Regions from separate parts of the Streptococcus cristatus AS 1.3089 genome, predicted to be linked through region 2. Evidence: riboswitches for the same ligand, from Rfam matches in the RefSeq annotation. Region 2 holds a riboswitch; the other holds the start of a gene.
The links. A riboswitch is a leader RNA that binds a small molecule or an ion and turns the genes downstream of it on or off. The one in region 2 is predicted to bind preQ1.

Region 1 (8,096 bases), 370 kb from region 2:
AGGAGGTTTAGATGAAGACAAAGGAAGTTGTCGATGATATCACCATGAATCGTGCCATCACGCGGATCACCTATGAAATCATCGAGCGCAACAAGGATTTAAGCCAAATCGTTTTGGCAGGCATTAAGACCAGAGGGGTTTTCATTGCCAAGCGGATTCAGCAAAGACTGGCTCAGCTAGAGAAAATTGAGATTCCAGTTTGTGAAGTGGATACAAAGCCCTTCCGAGACGACATCAAGGTCAAGGAAGACACGACAGTGATTCCAGTTGAGATTACTGACCGCGAAGTGATTCTTGTCGACGATGTACTCTATACAGGCCGAACCATCCGTGCAGCCATTGATAATCTGGTCAGTCATGGGCGGCCGTCACGTGTCAGCCTCGCTGTTCTAGTGGACCGTGGGCACCGTGAGCTGCCGATTCGAGCAGACTATGTTGGCAAAAATATTCCAACGAGCCGCCGAGAAGAGATTATTGTTGAAATGACTGAAAAAGATGGTCAGGACCGAGTTCTGATCGTAGAGGAGGAGACAAGATGAGTCAAGAAGTTAAATACGATGTCCATGATATGCCAAAACCTGGTTTACTCTTAGGACTTTCATTCCAGCATTTATTCGCCATGTTTGGTGCAACGGTGTTGGTTCCGATTCTGGTGGGAATTGACCCAGCGGTAGCCCTGTTTTCAAGTGGTTTAGGAACGCTGGCCCACTTAACAGTGACCAAGTACAAAATCCCCGCTTATATGGGTTCCAGCTTTGCTTATATCGCTGCCATGCAAATCCTAATGAAAACAGATGGGATTGCTGCGGTTGCGCAAGGTGCTATCACGGGTGGTCTAGTCTACTTTATCGTGGCCCTCATTGTGAAATTCGCAGGTAACGCCTGGATTGATAAGATTTTGCCACCGGTAGTAGTAGGGCCTATCATCATGGTGATTGGTCTGAGTCTAGCGGGTACAGCCGTTGGCGATGTGATGTATAAGACTGTTGGAGACCAGAAGGTTTACGATATCACCTACTTTGCTATCGGGATGGTAACCCTCCTCTGTGTCATTCTATTTAACATCTACGGTAAGAAAATCGTTGGTATTATTCCGGTACTGCTGGGCTTGATTGTTGGCTATATCTTCGCTCTGATCGTCGGAGCAGTGACAGGTCAGGAGATTATCTCTTTTGCTAACGTGACAAAAGCTTCTTGGTTCCATGTTCCGCCGATGAATCTTCCGTTTATAGATTATGATTTTAAATTGTATCCAAGTGCAATCCTAACAATGGCACCGATTGCCTTTGTAACGATGACAGAGCACTTTGGGCATGTAATGGTACTGAACAGCTTAACAGGCAAAGATTTCTTTAAAGAGCCTGGTTTGGATAAGACTTTAGCTGGAGATGGTCTGGCACAGGTTATCGCGGGTATCTTTGGTGCTCCGCCAGTGACTAGCTACGGTGAAAATATCGGGGTGATGGCGCTCAATAAAATCTACAGTGTTTATGTAATTGCTGGTGCTGCTGTATTGGCGATTATCATGAGTTTTGTCGGAAAAGTGTCTGCCCTGCTCCAATCGATTCCAAGTCCAGTTTTGGGAGGCATTTCCATCGCCCTCTTCGGAGTAATTGCTTCCAGCGGTTTGAAAATTCTGATTGAAGCGCAAACCAATTTTGACAACAAAAAGAACCTGCTGATTGCCAGTGTCATTCTGGTATCTGGTATCGGTGGTCTGACCCTGCAACTATCAGGTTTGCAAATTTCAGGGGTTGCTCTATCAACTGTTCTGGGAATTGCTCTCTACCTCATCCTGCCAGAACCTAAAAATTAGGCTGACGAGATTGCTACATTTGTCCAAAGTTTTTAATATAAAAGGAGTATAACATCATGTCATCAAATCAAATCGCACTTAAAAATCTTGTATCTATGGAACACCTTACGAACGAAGAAGTAATGGCTTTGATCAAGCGTGGAATTGAATTTAAAAACGGCGCAAAGGTCCAGTATGATGAGCAGCATATCATTTCGAATCTTTTCTTTGAACCTTCGACTCGGACTCACAAGGCTTTTGAAGTAGCTGAATTAAAACTTGGGTGTGACCTGCTTGACTTTGATGTCAAGACAAGCTCAGTCAATAAGGGAGAAACCTTGTATGACACGATTTTGACTATGTCAGCTCTCGGTGTTGATGTCTGTGTTATCCGTCACCCCGAGGTGGACTACTATAAAGAATTGGTCGAGAGCCCAACGATTACAACTTCCATCGTAAATGGTGGTGATGGTTCTGGTCAGCACCCAAGCCAAAGTTTACTTGACTTGATGACAATTTACCAAGAATTCGGTCATTTCGATGGTTTGAAAGTAGCTATCGCTGGTGACCTTGATCACTCACGTGTAGCCAAGTCTAATATGCAAATCTTGAAACGTCTTGGCGCTGAGCTCTTCTTTGCTGGTCCAGATGAGTGGAGAAGTGCGGAATTTGCTGATTATGGTAAGTTCGTAACCATTGATGAAGTGATTGACCAAGTGGACGTGATGATGTTCCTTCGTGTGCAGCATGAGCGCCATGACTACAACTCTATTTTCTCTAAGGAAAATTATCATAAACTTCATGGGTTGACGCAAGAGCGCTATGATCGTATGAAGGATACCGCTATCCTGATGCACCCAGCGCCTGTCAATCGCGATGTAGAAATTGCGGACCATTTGGTTGAAGCTCCAAAATCTCGGATTGTAGAACAAATGACAAATGGCGTCTTTGTCAGAATGGCTATCATTGAGGCTGTTCTCAAAGGACGAAATTAATCTCAAATGTAGCTTGGGAGTAGGATTGGACTCTAGAAGGGTCTGCCTATTCCTTTTTTAAACTTAATCTTAAAGACTTATAAAAAACAAATGTTAAAATCAAAAGAACTACTCGAAATTATATTTTCTGAGTAGTTCTTTTGATTTATGCATTGCTGGATTTTGCAAAGATTCTTGGGATGACTTTTTTGAGTTGTGGGATGAAGACGAGACTGACCCCAATAACGATGAGTCGGTCTGCATAGTCGGTTAGAGCTTGGACGATGATGGTGCTGGTGACCAAATCTAAGCCTAAACCGTGTAAACCCTGAACGATAATACTAGAGCCGCTTGGGGTAATTCCTTTGAAGACAATGACGGTAATCAGAGAGGCCAAAGCAGTAGCTGGCAGGGAAACTAGAAATGTTTTCCAGAGAAGATTTAGTCTTGGTTTTGAATCAGAAGTGAAAAAGACTGAGACGAGCAGAGCCAAAAGAATGGCTACTGGAGAGAAATAAATAGCAGAAATGTCTGTTGTAAAAGCGCTAATAAGAGCACTGGCAACCGCAGTTCCTACTCCGAAAATAGGTCCTAAAACAAGGCTGGCTAATATCGTTCCAAACGTATCCAAATAAACAGGAAGTTTTAGAAAAAGTGCGATGTTGGCACCAACATAGTTTAGAGCGATGCAGATAGCTGTAAATGTAATGGTAAATGGTGATGTTTTTTTCATAATCTTATCCTAAATTTAAAGTTTCTATATCTTGGCAGATGATTTCCTTTGAAATGTTGAGTATCACGGAGAGAAAATCCTGAAAGAAGAGGTGGGTGTTTACTTGGGTCAGTACCTTGGCATTGACTTCCTTACCATAAAAATTATAGGCATCAACTAGCGTTTGTCCCACGGCAATGCCTTCCGTTGCGAGGTCTACGAAGGAGTCAAAGCCTTGACAAAGGTCTTCATGCAGGAAATGGGCAACAGCCAACGGATCGTTGATGACACAGCCGATGATATGCTCATACTCCCAATGAAAATCCCAGTAAAAACGAGTGATTTTTCCGACAAAGTCAGCGACTTCAGGATTGATAAAACGCATATATTCCAATAGATTAGGCGTCAAGACAATCTTTCGAGTGACATCTAGACCGACCATTTCAATCTTTTTTTCAAGTTTTTCGTAGGTTTCTTGGGCTGCATGTGGATCGCACCAGTAGTTGTACTCCGCTACGGGTGAGCAGTTGCCATGCGATTTGTAGCTGCCTCCCATGCTGACAAATCGGTCTAGATGTTGCCCAAGGTTAGGATTTTTCCTAAGAGCCAAGGCAATATTGGTCAAAGGTCCTAGTGCGATGATAGAAGTATTCTTATTGGTTTGGAAGTAGTCTGCCAGAAAGTCATAAGCAGCTTGTGGCTGGGCTTGGGTGGAACTGCTTCTTGTTATCCCGCTTTCCCCCAATCCATCCATGCCGTGGGTGTCCTGAGCAGAGACGAAGTCACGAACCAATGGCTTGTCGGCTCCTACATAAACTGGAATATCTAGCCGATTCAGCCTTTCTAGGATTTTAAAGGCATTTTCAAGACCAAGTTCCACTGGGACATTTCCAGCAACTATGGTCAAAGCCATGACCTCTAAGTCAGGGTGTTGCAGGGCATAGAGCAGGGCTAGGCTGTCGTCTATGCCAGGATCGCAGTCAATAATAACTTTTCTTTTCATAGGTCCTCCTTTTGAGAAATAAAATAAGGCTGAAACCTCCGTCTCAACCTCTCAGTTAGTTCTGCCAAAGCGGCAGGACACCAGAAAAAACTATGCGCAATTACATTACTTTAGAATATAAGGGTACTTAGTTTTTTATACTGGGAAGTTTGCGAACCAGTCCAAAACAAGTGTTTTGAATTATGCATTTACTATCATAATGAAAAATCGCCTAAAAGTCAATGGGAAGGGGGACAAGAATAGTCAGTCTTTTGACTTTATGATATAATAAGTAAGATAAAAGAAATGAGGAGAATACAATGGCAAAAATAGTACAAACAGATAAAGCACCAGCAGCAATCGGACCATACGTCCAAGGAAAAATCGTTGGCAACCTTTTATTTGCAAGTGGTCAGATTCCTTTGTCACCAGAGACAGGAGAAATTGTAGGTGCAACGATTGAAGAGCAGACTCAGCAGGTTTTGAAAAATGTAGGAGCCATTTTAGAAGCAGCTGGAACAGATTTTGACCATGTGGTCAAGGCAACCTGCTTCCTAAGTGATATCAATGATTTTGTTCCATTTAATGAAGTCTACAAAACAGCCTTTAAGAGCGAGTTTCCAGCTCGTTCGGCAGTAGAAGTGGCTCGCTTACCTCGTGATGTTAAAATCGAAATTGAAGTCATTGCCGAGATTGTGTAATAAATGCTTGGGGCTGGGAAGTTTCCCATCCCTTTTTAGAAATAAAATGTTAGACGAAGGGAGAAAGAATGGCTGAACACAAGATTCAATTAGTGATTGTGACAGGAATGAGCGGTGCTGGAAAGACAGTTGCTATCCAGTCTTTTGAGGATTTGGGCTATTTTACCATTGATAATATGCCACCGACTCTAGTACCAAAGTTTTTGCAGCTGGTCGAAGGAACCACTGACAATGACAAACTGGCTCTGGTTGTTGATATGCGGAGTCGTTCCTTCTTTTTGGAGATTCAGGATATTCTGGATGAGCTGGAAAGAAGTACGGAAATTGATTTTAAAATTCTATTTTTGGATGCGGCTGATAAGGAATTGGTGGCTCGCTATAAAGAAACCCGACGAAGTCATCCCTTGGCAGCTGACGGGCGGATTTTAGATGGAATAAAGCTGGAGCGTGAACTCTTGGCGCCTCTGAAGAACCTCAGTCAAAATGTCGTTGATACAACGGATTTGACGCCACGGGAGCTTAGAAAAACGATTTCTGAACAGTTTTCCAATCAAGATGAAATGCACAGTTTCCGCATTGAGGTTATGAGTTTTGGTTTCAAATACGGCTTGCCTCTGGATGCAGACTTGGTCTTTGATGTGCGTTTCCTGCCAAATCCCTACTATAAACCTGAGCTGCGTAATCAAACAGGATTGGACAAGGATGTCTTTGACTATGTCATGAACCATGCGGAGTCTGAAGAATTTTACCAGCATTTACTGGGTCTGATTGAGCCGATTTTGCCGGGCTATCAAAAGGAAGGCAAGTCCGTACTGACCATCGCGGTCGGCTGCACGGGCGGACAGCACCGTAGCGTAGCCTTTGCGCAACGTTTGGCGGATGATTTAGCAAAAAACTGGCCAGTCAATGCCAGCCATCGCGACAAAAATCGTCGGAAGGAAACGGTGAACCGCTCATGAGAAAACCAAGAATCACAGTCATTGGTGGCGGCACAGGAATCTCAGTTATCTTGGACAGTCTGCGGAAAAAAGAAGTGGAAATCACAGCCATTGTCACAGTAGCAGATGACGGCGGCAGTTCTGGAGAGCTGCGGAAAAATATCCAACAGCTGACTCCTCCGGGTGATTTGCGAAATGTTTTAGTAGCCATGTCTGACATGCCAAAGTTTTATGAGAAGGTCTTCCAGTATCGCTTTGCCGAAGGAGACGGTGTTTTGGCAGGTCATCCTCTGGGGAACCTGATTATTGCAGGCATTTCCGAAATGCAGGGCTCTACCTATAACGCCATGCAGCTTCTGACCAAGTTTTTCCATACAACAGGTAAAATCTACCCCTCAAGCGACACTCCGCTGACTTTGCATGCTGTGTTTACAGATGGAACGGAAGTTGTCGGTGAGAGCAATCTAGCTAGTAAGGCTGGTATGATTGAGCGGGTCTATGTGACCAATACCTATGATGATGAAAAGCCTGTTGCCAGTAGAAAGGTGGTCCAGAGTATTTTGGATAGCGACATGGTGGTACTGGGGCCGGGTTCCCTTTTCACCTCCATCTTGCCAAATCTCGTGATTGAGGAAATTGGTCAAGCCCTCTTAGAGACCAAGGCAGAAGTGGCCTATGTCTGCAACATTATGACTCAACGCGGCGAAACCGAGCACTTTTCAGACAGCGACCATGTTCAAGTCTTGCATCGTCATCTGGGCAAAAAGTTCATTGATACTGTCTTGGTCAATATAGAACCGGTCCCGCGCGAGTATATGAATAGCAATAAATTTGATGAATATTTAGTTCAGGTTGATCATAATTTTCGAGGGCTGCAGGAGCAAGTTCCACGAGTCATTTCCTCGAATTTTCTTCGTTTGGAAAATGGCGGAGCTTTCCATGACGGAGAGTTGCTTGTTGACGAATTGATGCAGATTATACAGGTGCGCAAATGAGTTTTACAGTGAAGGTAAAAGAAGAGCTTTTAAGCTTATCTGTAAAAGACAAAAACGAGTTGGCTGCCATCATCAAGATGGCTGGTAGCTTGGGAATTTCTTCGTCTGGCCTTACCTTATCCATTTCAACAGAAAATGCTAAGATTGCCCGCCATCTCTATGAGCTGTTGTTGGAGCTTTATCAGGTCAAGTCAGAAATTCGCCACCATCAGAAGACCAATCTGCGCAAGAATCGCGTTTATACAGTATTTCTGGATCAGAAAGTTGAAGAAATCCTTTCTGATCTGCACTTGGCTGACTCCTTTTTTGGTATCGAGGCAGGGATTGACAAGGCTATTCTGTCAGATGACGAAGCCAGTCGCTCCTATCTGAGGGGAGCCTTTCTTGCTAGTGGTAGTATGCGGGAGCCAGACTCGGGCAAGTACCAGCTGGAAATACTGTCCGTTTATCTGGATCATGCTGAGGACTTGGCTGCCTTGATGCGGCGTTTTCTGCTGGATGCCAAGACCATTGAGCGCAAGAAGGGGGCTGTTACTTATCTGCAGAGAGCTGAGGACATCATGGATTTTCTCATTGTCATCGGTGCTATGGAAGCCATGGCTGAGTTTGAATCTCTTAAGCTCATGCGGGAAGCGCGCAATGACCTCAATCGCGCCAATAATGCGGAGACAGCGAACATCGCTCGCACGGTCACAGCCAGTATGAAAACCATCAACAATATTGCCAAAATCAGCGATAATATCGGCATTGAGAGTTTACCTGTAGACCTGCAGGAGGTTGCTCAACTTCGTATCCAGCATCCGGACTATTCGATCCAGCAGCTAGCTGATAGTCTGAGCCGGCCTCTAACTAAGAGCGGTGTCAATCATCGCTTGAGAAAGATCAATAAAATCGCAGATGAATTATAAAAGCTGCTGAGCTTAAGCTCGGCAGCTGTTTTTTATAGGCTTGTAGAATGTTTGGGTTGGACTTTTTGATCAGGATAAATATGGTTAATGG
Region 2 (8,096 bases):
AACAGTTTCCTAAATCACCGTCGGTAGATTTAGGTCCTTTAAAGGACAAAATGGAAGAAATGACAGTAATGTTTGGAACAACTACTGTATTCGATAAGTTTTATCAAAATCAACTTTCCTTTCATCAGGATGTATTGAAGGGAAGTGTTTTGGAGACAGCTGCGCCTAAAGTTTATCAATTATTAAGTAAGCAAGATTCACAGTTTTATCTCCTAATTGATTCTAAGATATATAACCATGAGGTTTATGGAGATGTTCCACAGTTTCTTGATTTGTATCAGCTTTTTGTCCCAGCCAATACGAATCTTTACGAAGGGCTGACGATTCCAGCTGAACTCAGTAAGGATGATCAAGAGCATTCAGTTAATAGCAAAGAAGAGTTTGACTTGTATTACGATGTTGCTAAAGACCGCGAACTGAACAAACAACGTCGAATATTGGTTGAAAAAGGAGAATAAGAGGGCGATTAGCTCTATCCTTTCAAAGTCAAATAAAGGAGGATTTTTACCAAATGAAATACCTAAAGACTCTCAGCTTCCGAACTAAGGTGTTTGTGGGCTTGCTTCTAGTTTCTTTGGTGGGCTATGGTGTCTATTCCTATACCTGGCCCATATATGTCCAGTGGCAGGAAGACCATGAGGTATTGATAGTCAAAACAGAGGTGGAGCGTATCGAAACCTTTGGTTCCCAGAACCGTTATGTTTATTATAAAACAAGAGACTCAGTGACTCCAGATGTTTTATCTAACCATTATGTCATGAAGACTGCCAAACTTGTTGGTAGAGAAAGTAATCAACCAGTCGAGTTATCATTTGATGTGTATGATCTCAACCATTTAGAGAACCCACCAAAGACGATTGATGTAGTCAAACTGGTTCAAAGCTATGATGAAAGTTATAAGTTAGACTTTCAGGCAAGAAGAGGCTATACTGATGGGGGAAAGGATTATATCGTTCTTTCTTTAGTGAATAAGGAGAATAAGGAAGATAAGAAGGAGGTTGCTTTGGATGTGGATTCTGAACAGATAGTGCCAGCTCTACCTACAGATAAAACAGATTCCAAACGATCTGCCTTCTCTTTTACTTATACTAATTTGGATGATATAGCCACTGAATACGGCTTCATACCCACTTACGATTTAGCCTACAGTAATGATTCAAAAGTGAGAGAAGATACTAATATAAACTTTATTAGGGACTACCCCGAATATTATAAGGCTATGGAGGGAGCCGCTAATATAGTAGTAAGAAAAGGAGCCTATTATGATCCGGAAGCTATTTTCCAAGATATGCGGCATTGGTTTGCGCCGGTCGGTCAGGATAAGCTAGATGTTGTTGGGATAGATCCTAAAACAAAGGAAGAGACTCCGCTCAACAGTTTCCAAGAGTATCAGGAATGGTATGAGAAACACGTAAAATAGATTTGGAAGGACTCCACCAGGGCTTGGAGACTGTCAAAAGTGTGGGCAAGAATGTTTCTGATTTTTTCCATGGTGGTCTGAAAGCAGCCTCATCCTTGTTTGGATAATAGGAGAAAATAAATGGATAAGATACAAAAAGATATTAATGATGCACTTGAAACAGCACGAAGATTAAGCTTAGTAAAGGCGATTTTTGGACTATCTCTATATTCTCTTATGGTTATGATTGGTACGTCTTTACCGATAAGTTTATTTCGAATGGCTAGTGAAGCTGGGTATGACCCAGCTATTCCACTGACCTCAATGGTTACACAGCTAACATCAGTGGAAAAAGGGCTCATTCCCCCAGATAGTTTCTTTGGCTTTCTATTTTTTCTTTGTTGCGGTCATTTTACTTGTTTTTATATTATTTCTAAAAGAAATCGCATTAAAGCCTATTTAATGACTCAGATTTTTCAATTGTTTTTGCTCGTAATTACATATTATAGTTGGTTTGTAGCCATCTTGTATTTAATCCCTCTAGTAGCAGTTCGTATCGTTTACTGGATTGGGTTTGTCTTATCACTGATTTACCTTATCTATATCCTTGTTACAAAGCAACGCGCTAGAAAGGATTATTTCTCCTCAGAATATTATAAAAATTTTTTGAATGTGATTTTATTCTTATGGTTGTTGATGTATGGAATCAACCTCTTTACTCACGGGCTTAATCATTTCCTAGCGTATCTCTTGCTTGCTTTATTACCTATTGCACCTATTTTACTAGGACTATTTTTGGTATCATTTTTCAAGTCCAATGTAGTAACGCTAGAGAACTTGAATGCAGTCAATAAAAACCAAGAGAAATACCGTGAGGAATATGGTTATACCATCGAAGAATGGTATGGGAAAAAGTCAAAAATGTATAAGGAATATATTAAGAAGCAACGAGGCATTAGTAAATAACTATCTATCCCAAGCTTTCCACCTGAGTTGCCTTCAGGTGGTTTTTCTATGCTCTTCTCATGCCGATTTGATATTGTAGTATTACATGATGTGAGCAATAAGGCTGCGCTAATGGATTTTAAAGGTGAAGACTATACTCGAGAGAATCTAGCTAGCGATTGTACTGACCTTTATCAAATATATCAAGAGGTTGCTTAACAAGCAATCAGCTAGCCTTCCCAGTATCTATTTCTAACAAAAATTGAGGCTAAGACCTTTTCCTAGCCTCTTTTTTGATGGTGTAGATAAGGGAAAGGCAGAAAGACTTCTGTGCGGAGGTTTAGTTTTATATAGAATTTTTCTAAGATAAGTATTTCTAAAGATTTTTATTGCATTTGCAATAAAAATCTGCTATAATATCTTCAGAAGGAGGAGGTATGTCAATTTTACGTGAGATTGGAATCATTGCTCGGGCTTTGGATTCCATCGCTAATATTGAGTTTCGTGACATAGATTTGGCGCGGGGGCAGTATCTCTATCTGGTGCGGATTGCGGAGAATCCTGGGATTATCCAGGAGGAGCTGTCAGACTTGCTCAAGGTAGATCGCTCGACGGTGGCTCGATCGGTCAAGAAGCTAGAAAGTAAAGGTTTATTGGAACAGCGGCCAGCAGCCAATAACCGCAAGAACAAGGAATGGTTCGTTACCGAGAAGGGGGCAGCCCTCTATCCTTTTATCCTAGCGGAAAACGAATATTCGGAGCAGGTTTCGTTGGAAAATTTTTCAGAAAACGAGCGGAAAGAGTTAGAGAAGTTACTGGTTCGCGTCCGAGAGAATATTACCAAGGACTGGGAGCTGGTCAAAAAAGGTCAGAAAAGAAATTATTGAGGTAGTACATGAAAATTGCAGTTGAAAATGAGTTTTGGGCTTTGTTTCCAGAAGCTCAGATTAGTGTTTTAGTGGTCAAGGGACTGGATAATAGAGTGGATGAAAGTAAGGATCCTTATTTCAAATCCCTGCTGGATAAGGGAGCCAAGCGAGCAGCAGACTTTATTCCAGATGAGAACTTCACTCAGAACGATGTCATTCAGGAGTGGCGGCAGGCTTTCAGCCAATTCAAGACCAAAAAAGGAGCGCGCTCCTCTATCGAAGCCCTGCTCAAGCGGGTCAGTCAAGGACGGGAATTCAACCCAATCAATCCTTTAGTAGATATTTATAATAGCGTTTCCCTCTCTTATGCTGTTCCTTGTGGCGGTGAGGATTTGGACAAAATTGTCGGCGGTCTTTATCTAGGAAAAGCCAAGGGTGGCGAAGCATTTTTCCCACTGGGAGCTGAGACTGATGCACCAGCTTTACCTGAAGAAATCATCTACTATGATGATGAGGGAGCGGTCTGCCGTTGCCTTAACTGGCGAGAAGCGCAACGAACCATGCTGACAGAAGAGACCAAGGACGCCATCTTGGTTATCGAGGCCATCAATGGAGAGCAGGCGGCGCGTGCCCAAGCAGCTATGACGGAACTTCAGACTCTGATTGAGGACTATTTTGGGGTTAAGGGTGATATTACCCACCTGACAGCTGAAAATCCAAGCTTGGAAGTCTAAAAATAAAAATATCTGGATCAGAAATATCTGGTCCAGATGTTTTTGTTTGGGGGAAATAGGCTGCTCTATTCTTATCTTGCCTTATTTTTAAAGACAAAAATCTTGCTGAAGACGTAGTTGAGAACGATAATCAGCACTTGAGCAATTAAAGTTTCAATGGTGTTGACCATCTTAATATCGTTGTGGACGAATTGACCGATAATCTGCGGGAAGCTAGTGACAAAGATAAAAGTCAATAGTAAATTTAAGCCCATAGTAGCAAGGCGGGCTGTGAAAAATTTGACCAGTCGTACTGGCCAGCCCTGTCTCTTTTGCTTGAAAACGATGGTATCGTTGGTCACAAAGGCAAAGAGAATTCCCAGAATATCACCAATTATCGTAGCCAGTAGTTCCTTGCCCGTTAATTCATAGCAGAGCATCCGACTGACAACGGATACGACAGTTGTGGCCACACCAAAGAAGAGGTAGGATAGGACTTCATTGTCAAAGAATTTTTTAATCAAAGTTTTCATAAGCATAGTCTATCACATTTCTAGGATTTATGCTATACTAGTGAGGTTGTCGATTTGAAGGAGATAGCTTTTCCGTCTAAGGCAACCCTTGGCGCTTAACTTCTTTCGCCAAGCATATTACACGCGCTCATGCGCTAAAGGAGAAAACATGAAACAAGAAAACTTATCAGTTCGTGATTTGACACACATTGCCATTGTTGCTGCTATTTATGTAGCCCTAACCGTCACGCCTCCCTTAAATGCGATTAGTTACGGTGCTTACCAGTTCAGAATTTCTGAAATGATGAACTTTATGGCCTTTTACAATCGTAAATATATTCTGGGAGTGACCATTGGCTGTATGATTGCCAATCTCTATAGCTTTGGAATCGTTGATGTCTTTGTCGGCGGTTGGTCAACTTTAGTCTTCCTATCATTAGGTGTCTACCTCTTTAGTCGCTATAAGAATCAATACCTGATCAAAGATTTGATTCGTTTGGATCACTTCTATTTTGCGATTTTCTTTTCTATTTCGATGGTGACGATCGCTGCAGAGTTGTATTTCTTACAAGGCTTGCCTTTCTTATTGACTTGGTTCACAGCAGGCATTGGAGAATTTGCTTCCTTGATAGTTGGAGCTATGATTATTAACCTTATTGCTAGACAACTTGATTTGACAAGATAAGACAGGCAGAGAGCGGCATTTCCGCTCTTTTTATGTACTTTTGCTTTTTAGGAATAATTGGAAACAAATAGAGGAAGATTTTGTATATTTATGATAAAATAGAAGTATGAAAGAAAGAATGTCAGAATTAGTAAAATTGCTCAACCGATATGCTCATGAATACTATACGGCAGACAGGCCAAGCGTATCGGACAGCGAGTATGACAGACTCTATCGCGAGTTAGTGGAGTTAGAAGAAAAGTACCCAGCTGATATCCTGCCTGATAGCCCGGCCCATCGGGTGGGTGGGAAGATTTTAGAAGGATTTGAAAAATATCCGCACCAGTATCCTCTCTTTAGTTTGCAGGATGCTTTTTCACGTGAAGAATTAATGGCTTTTGATCAACGAATCCGCAAGGAATTTCCTCAGGTTTCCTATATTTGTGAACTCAAGATTGATGGGCTTTCTATTTCCCTGACCTATGAAAAGGGAATCTTGGTAGCAGGAGCGACTCGGGGGGATGGCTCTGTTGGTGAAAACATCACGGAAAATCTCAAGCGGGTTAAGGATATTCCTCTGACCTTGAAAGAACCGCTAGACATTACGGTTCGCGGAGAGTGTTACATGCCCAAGGCTTCCTTTGATGCGGTCAATCAACTGCGTCAGGAGAACGGTGAGCCTGAATTTGCCAATCCTCGCAATGCGGCAGCAGGAACCCTGCGACAGTTAGATACAGCAGTTGTGGTCAAGCGCAATCTAGCAACCTTCCTCTACCAAGAAGCCAGTCCGACTCAGGCTGGCAGCCAAGAAGCAGTTTTGAATAAGCTAGCGGCTTTGGGATTCTCAGTCAATCCGATTCATTTTCTAGCGGATTCGATTGATGGCGTTTGGGAATTTATCGAAAAGATTGCTCAGGAGCGGGACAGTCTTCCTTATGAGATTGACGGTATCGTTATCAAGGTCAATGATTTGGCGGTGCAAGAGGAGCTTGGCTTTACTGTCAAGGCACCCAAGTGGGCCATTGCTTATAAGTTTCCAGCTGAGGAAAAGGAAGCCCAGCTTCTGTCTGTTGACTGGACAGTTGGTCGGACGGGAGTTGTGACTCCAACGGCGAACTTGACGCCAGTTCAGCTGGCGGGGACGACTGTTAGCCGAGCAACCTTGCACAATGTGGATTATATTGCAGAGAAGGATATTCGTCAGAAAGACACAGTTATCGTCTATAAAGCGGGAGATATTATTCCTGCTGTCTTGCGCGTGGTAGAATCCAAGCGGGTCTCAGAAGAGGCTTTGGAAATACCAAGTCACTGTCCGAGCTGTGAGAGCGAGCTGGTGCATTTCGAGGACGAAGTGGCTCTGCGCTGCATCAACCCGCTTTGTCCAGCTCAGATCAAGGAAGGATTGATCCACTTTGCCAGCCGAGATGCCATGAATATTACTGGCCTTGGTCCAGCAGTGGTCGAAAAGGTCTTTGATAAGGACTTGGTCAAGGATGTGGCTGGAATTTACCGACTTTCTGTAGAAGATTTGCTGACCTTGGACGGCTTTAAGGAAAAATCAGCGAATAAATTGTATACTGCCATTCAAGCTTCCAAGGAAAACTCAGCAGAGAAATTGCTCTTTGGTTTGGGAATCCGTCACGTGGGAAGCAAGGCTAGTCGGATTTTGATGGAGAAATTCCACGATATGATCAAGCTGTCTCAGGCCAGTCAAGAGGAAATTTCTTCTATTGACAGCTTGGGTACGGTTATCGCGCAGAGTCTGCATTCTTACTTTGAGCAGGAAGGCAGTCAGCTTCTCCTACGGGAATTGCAAGAAGCTGGCGTCAACCTAGACTATCTGGGGGAGAAAGTGGCAGCTGATGCCGCTCTCGCTGGCAAAACAGTCGTATTGACCGGAAAATTACAAAAATTAACACGGAATCAAGCTAAAGAAAAATTGCTGAGCTTGGGTGCAAATGTCGCTGGAAGTGTGTCTAAAAAGACAGATTTGGTGGTGGCAGGCAGCGACGCAGGCAGCAAATTGACCAAAGCCCAAGAACTTGGAATCGAGATTCGGGACGAGGATTGGCTAGATAGCTTGTGAGGCTGAGTATGGAAAATAAGATAAAAAAAGCAAGATTGATTTATAACCCAACTTCTGGGCAGGAAATTATCAAAAAAAATATTGCCGAAGTCTTGGATGTTTTGGAAGATGTTGGCTATGAAACCAGTGCCTACCAGACGACTCCAGAGCCTTTCTCTGCTCGGCGGGAAGCTGAAAGGGCAGCCAAGGCAGGTTTTGATTTGGTCATAGCAGCTGGTGGAGATGGGACTATAAATGAAGTAGTAAATGGGGTTGCGGGCCTAGATGTGCGCCCCAAGCTGGCTTTCATCCCAACCGGTACAACCAATGATTATGCGCGTGCCTTGAAAATTCCGATGGGAGATCCAGTAGCTGCAGCTCGGATTATCGAGAAAAATCAGACGATTCAGATGGATATCGGTCGGGCTTATGGCAGCAAATACTTTATCAACATTGCGGCGGCGGGCACTCTGACAGAGCTGACTTACAGTGTCCCTAGTGAGGTCAAGACCCGTCTAGGCTATCTGGCTTATGTAGCCGAAGGGGCCAAAATGCTGCCACGCTCCAAATCCCGTAAGGTACGGATTGAGCATGACCATGGTGTTTTTGAGGGCAAGATTTCGCTTGTCTTTGCAGCCTTGACCAATTCTATCGGAGGCTTTGAAAAACTAGCGCCAGATACAAAACTGGACGATGGAAATTTCACCTTGATTCTTGTAAAAACGGCTAAGTTGTTTGATATGCTTAGTCTCATCATACAGGCGATTAATGGTGGTCAACATGTGACGGATGCCAATGTTGAATATCTGAAAACCAGCAAATTGAAGCTAGAAGTATTGGATAAAAAAGCACCTTTTATGTTGAATCTGGACGGTGAGTACGGAGGAGATACACCAGTAGAATTGGAAGTTTTGCATAATCATCTGGAG

Region 1: another riboswitch for preQ1. It lies ahead of I872_RS03760 (nucleoside hydrolase); the one in region 2 lies ahead of I872_RS02075 (QueT transporter family protein).

What each region holds. Positions count from the first base shown of each region.
Region 1 is NC_021175.1:779,334-787,429, forward strand. Features, by position in the region: gene pyrR (bifunctional pyr operon transcriptional regulator/uracil phosphoribosyltransferase PyrR) at 12-539, shown strand; gene I872_RS03745 (uracil-xanthine permease family protein) at 536-1,816, shown strand; gene I872_RS03750 (aspartate carbamoyltransferase catalytic subunit) at 1,873-2,790, shown strand; gene I872_RS03755 (LytS/YhcK type 5TM receptor domain-containing protein) at 2,936-3,502, opposite strand; gene I872_RS03760 (nucleoside hydrolase) at 3,507-4,484, opposite strand; PreQ1 riboswitch class I at 4,606-4,650, opposite strand; gene I872_RS03765 (RidA family protein) at 4,784-5,164, shown strand; gene rapZ (RNase adapter RapZ) at 5,233-6,123, shown strand; gene I872_RS03775 (YvcK family protein) at 6,120-7,097, shown strand; gene whiA (DNA-binding protein WhiA) at 7,094-8,005, shown strand; gene I872_RS03785 (NAD(P)/FAD-dependent oxidoreductase) at 8,038-8,096, opposite strand, start outside.
Region 2 is NC_021175.1:409,656-417,751, forward strand. Features, by position in the region: gene I872_RS02045 (hypothetical protein) at 1-458, shown strand, start outside; gene I872_RS02050 (hypothetical protein) at 512-1,420, shown strand; gene I872_RS02055 (hypothetical protein) at 1,541-2,365, shown strand; gene I872_RS02060 (MarR family winged helix-turn-helix transcriptional regulator) at 2,782-3,231, shown strand; gene I872_RS02065 (B3/B4 domain-containing protein) at 3,240-3,947, shown strand; gene I872_RS02070 (GtrA family protein) at 4,019-4,459, opposite strand; PreQ1 riboswitch class II at 4,488-4,610, shown strand; gene I872_RS02075 (QueT transporter family protein) at 4,608-5,123, shown strand; gene ligA (NAD-dependent DNA ligase LigA) at 5,230-7,188, shown strand; gene I872_RS02085 (diacylglycerol kinase family lipid kinase) at 7,197-8,096, shown strand, end outside.